DNA from 2 places in the Aeromicrobium wangtongii genome. Region 1 is predicted to be linked to the other one. Evidence: riboswitches for the same ligand, from Rfam matches in the RefSeq annotation. Region 1 holds a riboswitch; the other holds the start of a gene.
What was found. Region 1 has a riboswitch for cyclic di-AMP ahead of NQV15_RS04140 (C40 family peptidase). Riboswitches for the same ligand answer to the same signal wherever they lie in the genome.
Positions count from the first base shown of each region.

Region 1 (6,055 bases):
CGAGGACGGGCTGACGACGCTGGTCAACACCACGGCGTCCCGCGCGGTGCTCGAGCGCTACATCGCGTCGCTGTCGACGTCCTGATCGTTCCCGGTGGCCTTGGCCAGCCGGGCCCGGGCGCCGTCGAGCCACTGCTGGCAGATCGCGGCCAGCTGCTCGCCGCGCTCCCACAGGGCCAGTGACTCCTCCAGGCTCGTCCCGCCCTGCTCCAGGCGGGACACGACGGCAATGAGCTCGTCGCGGGCCTGCTCGTAGGGGACGTCGGGGGTCCCGGAGCCGTCAGGGGTGGTCTCAGCCATGGTCGCCGTCCTCGGTGGGGGTCGTGGTGGTCGGATCGTTCTGCGTGCTCTTGACCAGCGTGGTGATCGTGCCGTCCGCGACCCGGATCGTGAGCTCGCCATCGGCCGGCACCTGCCGGACGGACGTCACGACGGTGCCGTCGCCCAGCTGCGCGACGCTGTAGCCGCGCTCGAGCGTGGCCAGCGGTGACAGCGCACGGACGCGTGCCAGGTGGTGGACGATCTCGTCGCCGGCGCGATCGAGGCGGTGCCCCAACGAGCGCCGGGCCCGGTCGCGCCAGTCGCGCACGACGTTCTGCTCGGCGTCGACGAGCACACCCGGCTGGGCCAGGACAGGACGTGAGCGGAGATCGGCCAGGCCACGCACCTCGCGCTCGATGCGGGTACGGATCGCGACCGATGCGCGCTCGCGCATCATCGCGACCCCGGCGAGCTCCTCGCGGACATCGGGGACGATGCGCTTGGCGGCATCGGTGGGGGTCGAGGCCCGCAGGTCCGCCACCAAGTCCAGCAGGGGGGTGTCGGGCTCGTGCCCGATCGCGCTGACGACCGGCGTCCGGCAGGCGTGGACGGCGCGGATCAGCGCCTCGTCCGAGAACGGCAGGAGATCCTCGACCGAGCCGCCGCCGCGGGCGATCACGATGACGTCGATCGACGGGTCGCCCGACAGCTCGGCCAGCGCCGCCATGACGTCACGGGCCGAGTCGTTGCCCTGCATGAGCGCGTGACGGACCACGAAGTGGACGTCCGGCCAGCGCAGCCGGGCGTTCTCCAGGACGTCGTGCTCGGCGGCCGAGGCGCGTCCGGTGATCAGGCCGATGCCGCGGGGCAGCAGCGGCAGGGTCCTCTTCAGGCGCGGGTCGAACAGGCCTTCGGCGGCCAGCAGCTGCTTGCGCCGCTCCAGCCGGGCGAGCAGCTCGCCCTCGCCCTGGGGTCGGATCTCCCGCAGGTCGAGGGCGAGGCTGCCCCGGGGCGCGTAGAACGTCGCCTTGGCGTGGACGACGACCCGCGAGCCCTCCGTGACCGGCGCAGGCGAGGCGTCGAGCACCGCGGAACGGCAGGTGGCCTCGATCGAGATCTTGGCCCGCAGGTCACGCAACGTCAGGAAGCAGATGCCCTGACGGCGGGTGAGCTGGGCGATCTCGGCCTCGACCCAGACCGCCCCCAGACGCCCGATGTATCCGTCCAGCAGCTGGGAGATCTGGCGCAGCGGGGCAGGAGTGTCCGCGCTGGTGTCGAGGGCCATGCGCCCACACTAGGACGTCGTGACGCCTCAGCGGGCGGTGGCCGTCGCCATCTTGGCGGTCGCGGTCGAGATCTTCGTGGCGACGTTGCCGGCGGGCCGGCGAACCACGTAGCCGCTGGACCAGATGCTGTGCTTGCCCACGGGGACGCCCGTGCGCTGCGCCTCCCACATCTTGCCGCCGCCGGCGTAGATCGCCGAGTGGTACGCCGTCTTGCCGCGCATGAAGATCATGATGTCGCCGGGCTTCTTCTTGCTCTTGGGCACGCTCTTGCCGGCGGACAGCTGGGCACCGGAGGTGCGGCCGATCTTCTTGCCGGCCTTCTTGTAGACGTACTGGACGTAGCCGGAGCAGTCGAACGAGCGCGGGCCGGCGCCGCCGTAGCGGTAGGCCTTGCCCTTGAGCTTCTTGGCGTGCTTGAGGACCGCGTGCGCGCGGCTGTCGTGCTTGTACTTGACCTTGACGGTGGCGGTGTTGGTGTTGGTGCCGGCGAGTGCGGGACCGGACAGGCCGGTCAGGACGATGGCGACGCCCAGGAAAAGGCTCGCGAGGGCGCGTGAACGCATGCGCATAAGAGGTTCCTTCGTGCACGCCTGTGAAAGATGACCTGTCGGGTTCAGGCGCGAAGGTTGCCTGTCGGTCGGGACCGATTAACCCCAAGGCTCCGCGGGGGAGCCGCCGTGCTGGGTCTTCCATGCCCGTCGCTGGTGAATCGATGAACTGCGGACGTGACGGGCCTCGGCGCGTACGCAGGGTGGCCCGGGGGGAGCCAACGTCGGCCCACGTTACAACGCTGCCCCCGCCATCGCTCGTCGGGATGGTGTGATAAGAATCGCCCGGAACCCTTGGAATGGCAGGGGACAGCCTCTCAGGAATGATCGGGACAGGGCGTCATGGCGCATCGCCTAGGATGGGAGCCATGTCTTCACAGGTCACTCTCGGCATGCCCAGCGTCGGCGGCAGCGTGCTGCTCGCGGACCCGCGCGGTTACTGCGCAGGCGTCGATCGAGCCGTCATCACCGTCGAGAAGGCGCTGGATCTGTACGGCGCGCCGGTCTACGTGCGCAAGCAGATCGTGCACAACAAGCACGTGGTCAACAACCTGGCCGCCCGCGGCGCGATCTTCGTCGAGGAGCTCGACGAGGTGCCCGAGGGAGCCACGGTCGTCTTCTCGGCGCACGGTGTCTCGCCCATGGTCCATTCCGAGGCGGCCGAGCGTCAGCTCAAGACCATCGACGCCACCTGCCCGCTGGTCACCAAGGTGCACCACGAGGCCCGTCGGTTCGCGAGCGATGGCTACCGGATCCTGCTGATCGGCCACGAGGGGCACGAGGAGGTCGAGGGCACCGCCGGCGAGGCCCCCGACCACATCACGCTGGTCCAGACCCCCGACGACGTCGATGACCTGGAGTTCCCCGAGGGAACGCGCCTGTCGTGGCTGTCGCAGACGACGCTGAGCGTCGACGAGACGATGGAGACGGTGCGCCGGCTGCGCGAGAAGTTCCCGCAGCTGGAGGATCCGCCCAGCGACGACATCTGCTACGCCACGCAGAACCGCCAGGTGGCGGTCAAGGAGATCGCCAAGGACGCCGATCTGGTGATCGTGGTCGGTTCGGCGAACTCCTCGAACTCGGTGCGCCTCGTCGAGGTCGCACTCGAGGCCGGCGCCAAGGCGTCCTACCGCATCGACGACGTCTCCGAGTTCGACGAGGCCTGGCTGGAGGGCGTCGAGCGCGTGGGCGTCAGCTCGGGCGCCTCGGTGCCGGACAACCTGGTGCAGGACGTGCTGGCCTACCTCAGCGCCCACGGGCACCCCGACGCCGATGCCGTCCGCACCGCCGACGAGAGCCTCATCTTCGCGCTGCCGCCCGAGCTGCGCCGCGACATGAAGGCCGCCGGCATCCCGTTCAGCTGATCGGCCCCCGCCGGACGAGCCGGACCGAGGATGAGGGTTTGCGGTAGCCCTGGCTGCCGCAAACCCTCATCTTCAGTCCCTGACGACCCGCGCGCTGCCTCCGCCGCGCCGCTTCGGCTCGGCCACGGCCGTGAGCCGGCCGTTCTTGCCGACCTCGATCGTGGCCGCCGCGCCGATCTCAGCGGCGGATGTGAGCTTGTCGCCCGACGGGGTGAGCTGCTGGCCGAACGGCGCCAGCAGCTTCTGGTACTTCGCGATGAACGCCGGCTCGGCCGGCGTCACGGCGGTGTTGCGCTGCGAGGCACGGGGCGCCGCCACGGCCTGCGGCAAGGACATGCCCAGGTCGATCCGGTTCATCAGGATCTGCAGCACCGTCGTGATGATCGTGGCGCCGCCGGGGGAGCCCACGACGTACTTGACCTTGCCGTCCTCGAGCACGATTGTCGGCGCCATCGACGAGCGCGGACGCTTTCCCGGGATGATCCGGTTGGGATCGGCGGGATCGTAGACGGCCGTGAAGTCGGTCAGCTCGTTGTTGAGCAGGAAGCCACGGCGCGGGACCGTCATCCCCGAGCCGCCGGTCTGCTCGATCGTCAGGGTGTACGCCGCGGCGTTGCCCCACTTGTCGACGACCGACAGGTGCGTCGTGGACACGTTCTCGGTGTCCGCCTTCTCCTGGTGGGCGACGGTGCCGCAGGTGCGGCCGTTCAGCGTGCCCGCGGGCACGGGCCGCGTCGATGCGGCCCGGGCGTCGATCGTGCACCGGCGCGAGTTCGCGAACTTCTGGCTCAGCAGCCGGTCGGTCGGCACCTTGACGTACTTGGCGTCGCCCACGTACTTGGCCCGGTCGGCGAAGGCGCGGGCCGAGGCCTCCAGGTACAGGTGCAGGCTGCGGCCGAGACGCTTGCCGCTGCCGAGCTTGTACGTCTCCAGGATGTTGAGCGCCTCGCCGACCGAGATGCCGCCTGAGGACGACGGCGCCATGCCGTAGACGTCCAGGCCGCGATAGCGGATCTTGGTGGGCTTCTGGTTGCGGACGCGGTACCGCGCCAGGTCCTTGGCCGTCATCGAGCCGGCCGGCGCGGGCAGGGCCGAGGCCGGGTCCTTGCGCGGCGACTGCACGACGGAGGCGATCTCCTTGGCCAGGGCGCCGCGGTAGAACGCATTCGGTCCTCGGTCCGCGATCGACGTCAGGGTGCGGGCCAGGTCAGGATTGCGGAACCGGGTGCCGACGCGCGGGGCGTCCCCGCCGGGCAGGAACAGCTTGGCGGTGTCCGGGAAGGCCCTGAAGCGGTCCGCATTGTCGAGCGTCTGGTTGCGGAACGTCTTGTCGACCTTGAATCCCTGCTTGGCCAGCTTGATCGAGGGGGCCAGCGACTGCTTCAGCGAGCGGGTGCCGAAGCGCTTCAGCGCGGTGTCCCACGTGGCCACCGTTCCCGGGACGCCGACCGCCACACCGGACGAGACGAGCTGCGGGGTGAACGGATAGGGCTTGCCGGTCGCCGGGTCGATGAAGGCGTTGCGGCCGATGCCCGCCGGGGCGGTCTCCCGACCGTCGATCGTGCTGACCTTCTTGGTCTTGGCGTCGAAGTACACGAAGTACCCACCGCCACCGATGCCGGCGCTGTAGGGCTCGGCGACACCGAGGGCCGAAGCCATCGCGACCGCGGCGTCCGCTGCGTTGCCGCCGCGCTTGAGCACGTCCCGGCCGATCTTGCTGACGTTGGCGTCGACCGACGCGACCGCGCCACCGGTGCCCCGGGCGGTCGACTTGCTGCTGCCCGCCGCCGACGCGCTGGGCGGCGCTGCGACCAGGACGGCGGCGGCCACGGCGGTCGCGCTGGTGACAGCCACCAGACGCCGGGCGCGGCGGCGCGGTGAGCGGATGTGGACGACGGGCTCGATCATGGCTTCCCCCCGGAAGACGATGGTGACGTCTGCCGAGCGTACGACCGCTCAGCCCTCGTGGCTACCGCTGCGGGCTGAGACAATGGGTCGGTGGAGACCGCTCTGACATTCGTGACCCTGCTGGCCATCGTGGTGGCGGTCAGCGCGATCGCGGACAAGTTCTCGATGTCTCCACCGCTGGTGCTGATCGTGGTGGGGATCATCGGGTCGTACCTGAGCTTCGTGCCGGACTTCGAGCTGACGCCGGAGATCGTGCTGGTCGGCCTGCTGCCACCGCTGCTGTACGCCGCGGCGATCCGGACCTCGTTGATCGACTTCCGCGCCAATCTGCGCCCCATCGCCCTGTTGAGTATCGGGCTGGTGCTGTTCACGACGGTCGTGGTGGGCTTCCTGGTCTCGGCGCTGCTGGACGTGTCGCTGGCGGTCGGGTTCGCGCTGGGGGCGGTCGTGGCGCCACCCGACGCGGTCGCCGCGACGGCGATCGCCCGACGCGTGGGTCTGCCCCGACGCGTCGTGACGATCCTGGAGGGCGAGAGCTTGGTCAACGACGCGACGGCGATCGTCACGTTGCGGACGTCGATCGCGGCGATCGCGGGCACGGTCAGCGTCTGGCAGATCGGTGCGGGATTCGTCGTCTCTGCCGTGGGAGGCGTCCTCATCGGCCTGGCGGTGGCGTTCGTGGTCGGCA
Region 1 covers NZ_CP102173.1:819,974-826,028, forward strand. The annotation lists gene NQV15_RS04125 (DUF4245 domain-containing protein) at 1-85, shown strand, start outside; gene NQV15_RS04130 (exodeoxyribonuclease VII small subunit) at 58-300, opposite strand; gene xseA (exodeoxyribonuclease VII large subunit) at 293-1,546, opposite strand; gene NQV15_RS04140 (C40 family peptidase) at 1,574-2,116, opposite strand; cyclic di-AMP (ydaO/yuaA leader) riboswitch at 2,120-2,298, opposite strand; gene NQV15_RS04145 (4-hydroxy-3-methylbut-2-enyl diphosphate reductase) at 2,464-3,459, shown strand; gene ggt (gamma-glutamyltransferase) at 3,532-5,367, opposite strand; gene NQV15_RS04155 (Na+/H+ antiporter) at 5,458-6,055, shown strand, end outside.

Region 2 (6,055 bases), 520 kb from region 1:
CGCCCACAGGTTGGGCGAGATGTTGCGAATGGTGAAGTACGCCGCGAAGAGCGCGGCGAAGAACATCAGCTCGCTGGACAGCCAGACGATGGTTCCCACCGTCACCATCGAAGGACGGCCTTCTTGGCCGTGGAGGCGGGATGCGGGAATCACGGAAGTAGTCGTCACGGCTTCATTATGTACGATCGCCTTGTGAGCGAGCACAAGCCCCTACGGGTCCTGGTCTACAGCGACGATCGTGAGGTCCGTGCTGCCGTCATGACAGCGCTCGGCGCTCGTCCCCACCCCGATCTTCCTGCCTTCGAGTACGTGGAGTGCGCGACCGAGCCGGTCGTCTTCCAGCGACTCGATGCGCGCGGCATCGACCTGGTGATCCTGGACGGCGAGGCGGCCCCCGCCGGCGGCCTGGGCATCGCCCGGCAGATCAAGGACGAGATCTACGAGGCTCCTCCCGTCCTGGTGCTGACCGGGCGACCGCAGGACGCGTGGCTGGCCACCTGGTCGCGTGCCGAGGCGGCCGTCTCGCATCCCATCGAGCCGATCCGACTGGCCGAGGCCGTCATCGAGCTCGCCCGCGGCGTCCTGCAGCCCGGCTGAGCGCCCGGTGACACCACAGACGTGGCCCGACGTCCTGACGACGCTCGTGGCCGGTCACGACCTCGATGCCCCGACGACGGTGTGGGCCATGGACCAGATCCTGGCCGGCTCCGCCACCGACTCCCAGATCGCCGGCTTCGCCGTTGCGCTGCGCTCCAAGGGCGAGACCGCCGAGGAGCTGCGCGGCCTCGCCGACGCGATGCTCGCGCGGGCCAACCGCCTCGACATCCCCGGACGCTTCGTCGACATCGTCGGCACCGGCGGCGACCGGTCCCGGACCGTCAACATCTCCTCGATGTCTGCCGTGGTCGCGGCCGGCAGCGGTGTGGGCGTCGTCAAGCACGGCAACCGCGCGGCGTCCAGCGCGAGCGGCACCGCGGACGTCTTCGAGGTGCTGGGCATCCGTCTGGACGTGCCGGCCGCCCGCATCCCCGACGTGTTCGCCCGCAGCGGCATCACGTTCTGCTTCGCACCGCTGTTCCACCCCTCCTTCCGCCACACCGCGGTGCCTCGCCGCGAGCTCGGCATCGCGACCCCGTTCAACTTCCTCGGCCCGCTGACCAATCCTGCGCAGCCGGCCGCCTCGGCCATCGGCTGTGCGGACGTCCGCATGGCACCGCTCATGGCCCAGGTGCTGGCCGGTCGCGGCCACGATGCCTTCGTGTTCCGCGGTGACGACGGCCTCGATGAGATAACGATCACCACGACGACCCAGGTGTGGGAGGTGTCGGAGGGGACGGTGACGCACAGCGTCCTCGACCCGACCGTGCTGGGCTTCGAGCTGGCGCCGCCGGCGAGCCTGGTCGGGGCCGATCCGGCGTTCAATGCCGATGTCTTCCGCCGGATCGTGGCCGGGGAGGTCTCCCCGGTACGGGACGCGGTGCTGCTCAACGCGGGTGCCGCGATCGCGGCGCACGCTGCCGAGGGCGGATCGCTGCGCGACCGCCTCGCCGCCGGCGTCGAGCGTGCGCGCACGTCGATCGACTCGGGAGCGGCCGCTGCGACCCTGGCCAAGTGGGCCGAGGCGACGCGAGAGCTCGCGGGCTGACGCTGGCCCTGACGTTTCTACCGCGACACGCCGGACGGGTCAGTCAAAACGTCAGGGCCAGCGGCAACGCGTGGCGGCTACAGGCCGATGCTGAAGGCGTCCTCGAGATCGTGCTGGCTGTAGGCGCGGTACGCGATCTGGGTCTGCGTCGACAGGACGCCGTCGACCTTGTTGAGCTGGTCGGCGACGACCGAGGACACGTCGTCGATGTCGCGGACGCGCACCATGGCCACCAGGTCGAGCTCGCCGGTGACCGAGTAGACCTCACTGACGCCGTCGATGTCGGCGATCCGCTCGGCGATCTCGGAGAGCTGCGCGACCTCGGCCTGGATGAAGACGATGGCGGTGATCATGTCTTGAGCGTACCCACCCGTGGCGCCTATCCGGGACGTTGAAGCTCCTGCCACGTCGAGCTGGCGTCCTCGAACGGGGTCAGGTGCCGGGCGGCGCTCTCCAGCGGGACGTGCCACGAGCCGCGGACCATCCGCAGCCCGGGGGAGCCGAGCCAGCGCAGCAGCGTCTCGGTCTCCTCGGCGGTCGCCGCGGGGATGGGGCCGAAGCCGCCGACCACGGTCTCGGCCGAGGCCACCAGCTCATCGACCCACGCCGTCGGGTGGACGCCGCGCGGCAGGACGCCCGCCGCGGCCAGGCGCCCGTAGCGGATGACGTGGACCTCCCAGCCGCCGCCGGGACGTGGCGCGGCGGCGACCAGCTCGTCGACGGACGTCAGCTCACGCAGGCGCTGCGTCCGCACGACCGCCCGCAGGAAGGAGGTCAGCCGGTCACGCCACACGGCGGCGTCCTCGAAGCGCTCGGACCGGGCCAGGTCGACCATGTGCTGGCGGATCGACGTCACCAGGTCGGCCGGATCGGCGATCATGGCCCGGCGCACCCGCTCGACCTCGGCGGCGTACTCGCCGGCGTCGGCCGATCCGTCGCACGGCGACAGGCAGTGCCCCATCTCGGCCAGGGCACAGGGCGACTTGCGTGACCTGAGCGCCAGACGTGGGGTGCACTGGCGGATGCGGAACGAGTCGTGCAGCGCCGTCAGGGCTGCCTCGGCCGCGGGGCGGCCACGGAACGGACCGATGTAGTCGGCGTCGTCGTCCAGGATCGTGCGGACGATCGACAGACGCGGCCACGGCTCTCGGGTCAGCTTGAGCCAGGTGAGTCGGTCGGGGAACTTCGAACGCCGGTTGTACGGCGGGCGGTGCTTGCCGATGAGGCGCAGCTCGCGGACCTGGGCCTCCAGGGCCGTGGCGCAGACGACCGCGTCGATGCGTTGCGCGAGCATGACCATCTCACCCATGCGGGTGCGGGTCTCGGCCTTGGTGAAGTACGAGCGGGCGCGCACGCGCAGGTTTCGGGACGTGCCGACGTACAGGATGGAGTCGCGGGCGTCGCGAAAGAGGTAGACGCCGGGCGCCTCGGGCAGGTGGTCGGCGAGGTGACGCTTCTTGCGCTGCTCCGGCTTGACCTTGGAGGTGTACGTCGACACCTCCTCCAGCGTCGTCACGCCCAGCGGGCCGAGCCGCTCGAACAGCGCGTGCAGGACGTCGACGGTCGCGCGCGCGTCGGACAGGGCGCGGTGATTGGGGGTCGTGGTGGCGCTGAACGCCGCGGCCAGCGTCGACAGCTTGCAGTTGGGCACCTCCTCGCGGCTCAGGACCCGGCGGGCCAGGACCGCGGTGTCGAGCGTCTCGAAGCCCGGCCACGGGATCCCGAGGATCCGGGCGTCGTGCTTGAGGAAGCCCACGTCAAACGGGGCGTTGTGCGCGACCAGCACCGTCCCGCGGGCGAACTCCAGGAAGCTCGGCAGCACCTCGGCGATCCGGGGGGCGTGCACGACCATCTGGTCGGTGATGCCGGTCAGCACGGTGATGAACGCCGGGATCAGCTCATCGGGGTTGACCAGGGACTGGAACTCGCCCAACACCTCGCCGCCACGGACCTTGACCGCCCCGATCTCGGTGATCTTCGAGCCCTTGGCGGCCGAACCTCCCGTCGTCTCCAGGTCGACGACACAGAACGTGACATCGGCCAGCTGACGGCCCAGCTCATCGAATGATCCCTGCACTGCTTCCACGCCGCACAGATTAGGTGGGGCCGCCGACAGTCCGGCCGGGCACGGGCTCACGGGGCTTTTTGTCCGACGCCGCTCCTAGTGTCGTCGACGTGCCCGGACGACCGGGCCCACCCGGCACAGGAGGTGCATGACCATGAACGAGCACGACACCCATCCCACCGACTCGGTGGTCGTCGATTGCGATCGCTGTCTCGTCCGCGGGCCCAGCGCCTGCGGCGACTGCGTCGTGACGTTCCTGCTCGGCGCACCGCCGGCCGGCATCCAGATCGACGCCGAGGAGATGGCCGCGCTCGGCGTGCTGTCCGATGCGGGCCTGACGCCACCGCTGCGCCTGGTGACCCCGGTCGCCGGTCCCGAGACACAGGCCGGCTGAGGCTCCCACTGTTTGAACTGACCCCTCGCTGCACCTACAGTGACTCCTTGTGCGTTCGGTGAACGCCGCCGTCCAGGCGGTGTCGAGCGCACCGTCGAGTCACCGCAGCCATGGGGAAGATGTCTGGGGTGAACCGGGGAACCACGTAAGTGGGGTGAATCGGGCTCGTCGGTCTGCAGTTGGGACCGTCCAGTCCGTAGGGCAATCCACGGCCCGAACCCGTCAGCTCACCCGGTAGACGTCGAGGATGTAGGAGAACTACGTGCGGATGCCACGTGTCCCGGCGATCGCTGCGAGCCTCGTGCTGGCTGCCGGTCTGATGGCCCTCCCGGCCGCCCAGGCCGAGCCCAAGATCACGGTCAAGGACGTCGAGGCGGCCTTCAACAAGGTCGAGGCGGTCAACGAGCAGGTCAACCAGCTGGGTGTGCAGGTCAAGCAGACCCAGGCCGAGATCGACGACATCTCGTCCGACATCAAGCGGGTGATGACCACGTACTCGGCGCAGAAGGCCGAGCTGAGCGGCGCCATCGTCCAGCAGCAGCTCGATGCCCCCCTGGGGCCGACGGCGAATCTGCTCACCAGTGAGAACCCGGACCAGTTCCTGGCCGGGCTCGGCGCCGTCCGCGCCCTCAACAACACCCGCGCCGACGCGCTGGCGCAGTTCGGCGAGACCAGCAAGGAGCTGCGCAACCGTCGCGCCCAGCTGAAGGACCGCAAGCAGGACCTGGCCGAGGCCACCAAGGAGGCCGGCGCCAAGCGGGCCGAGGTCCGCAAGAAGTACGAGGCGGCCAAGGCCGAGCTCGCGCGCCTCGACGCCGCCGAGCAGGCCAAGTTCAACCAGAGCAACACCGACGTGACCGATGTCGACGTCGATCCCAAGGCCGGTGGACGCGCGAAGGCCGCGCTGGCCTTCGCGATGTCCCAGATCGGCGATCCGTACGTCTACGGCGGCACGGGCCCCAACGGCTGGGACTGCTCGGGACTGGTCATGAAGTCGTGGGCCGCGGCAGGGGTCTCCATCCCGCGCGTGGTCGGGCCGCAGATCGCCGCCGGCCGCGCCGTGCCGATGGACCAGCTGCAGCCGGGCGACATCGTCGCGTACGGCGACATGTCGCACGACGGTCTCTACCTCGGCAACGGCCGCGTCGTGCACGCCCCGCGGCCCGGCAAGACCGTGGAGATCACCAGCCTGAGCGGGTTCACCCGCGCGGCTCGGGTTGGCTGAGCGCCGACTACGGCCGTCGCCCAATGTGGCGGCGGCCCTGGTTCTGGCTGTCCTGGCCGGCGCGATCCTGCTGTGGCAGCGGCCCTGGGTGGGTGAGCCCGACCCCGGCGCCGGTGCGGTGTCGCTGCCGGCCGATGCCCGGTCACGGCTGACCGCGCAGCTGCGCGAGATGTCCCGGGCGTCCTCGCAGGACGCGTTCGTCGCAGCGGCCGGTGACCTGCCGGCAGCGCAGGCCTTCGCCAAGCGCACGTGGCGCGCGATGCAGTCGGTCGCGATGCCGGGAGCGACCTTCCGCTACGTCAGCGGGGGAGAGGTGGCGGACCGGGCCGACGGATCGGCCGCGGCGAGCGCCGAGGTGTCGTGGCAACCGTCCCCGGGATCGGGGCTGGACCCGGCGGCGACGTACCGCTCGACGGTCGAGCTACGGGTCCGTCCCGAGGCCGACGGCACCTTGTCGGTGGTCGGAGCCGCGCAGGTCGCCGGCCAGGTGCCGATCTGGCTGATCGGCGACGTCGCGGTGGACGATGGCGCCGGACGCACCGTCGTGCGCGTCGACGGCGGTGGCTCCCTGCCGCTCGAGGACATGGCGACGACCGCACGGGCTGCGGTCGAACGGGTCCTGCCCGGTGTGGACGGACGACTCACGATCATCTCACCGCGTACGCGTGCGCAGATGGCCGCGATCGTGGGGCAGGAGAGCGATGCAGTGGCCCAGATCGCTGCCAT
Region 2 covers NZ_CP102173.1:1,339,064-1,345,118, forward strand. The annotation lists gene ctaE (aa3-type cytochrome oxidase subunit III) at 1-204, opposite strand, end outside; gene NQV15_RS06775 (Rv3143 family two-component system response regulator) at 193-597, shown strand; gene trpD (anthranilate phosphoribosyltransferase) at 605-1,645, shown strand; gene NQV15_RS06785 (Lrp/AsnC family transcriptional regulator) at 1,723-1,998, opposite strand; gene NQV15_RS06790 (DEDD exonuclease domain-containing protein) at 2,025-3,731, opposite strand; gene NQV15_RS06795 (hypothetical protein) at 3,859-4,104, shown strand; cyclic di-AMP (ydaO/yuaA leader) riboswitch at 4,197-4,352, shown strand; gene NQV15_RS06800 (C40 family peptidase) at 4,373-5,329, shown strand; gene NQV15_RS06805 (hypothetical protein) at 5,355-6,055, shown strand, end outside.
Region 2: another riboswitch for cyclic di-AMP. It lies ahead of NQV15_RS06800 (C40 family peptidase); the one in region 1 lies ahead of NQV15_RS04140 (C40 family peptidase).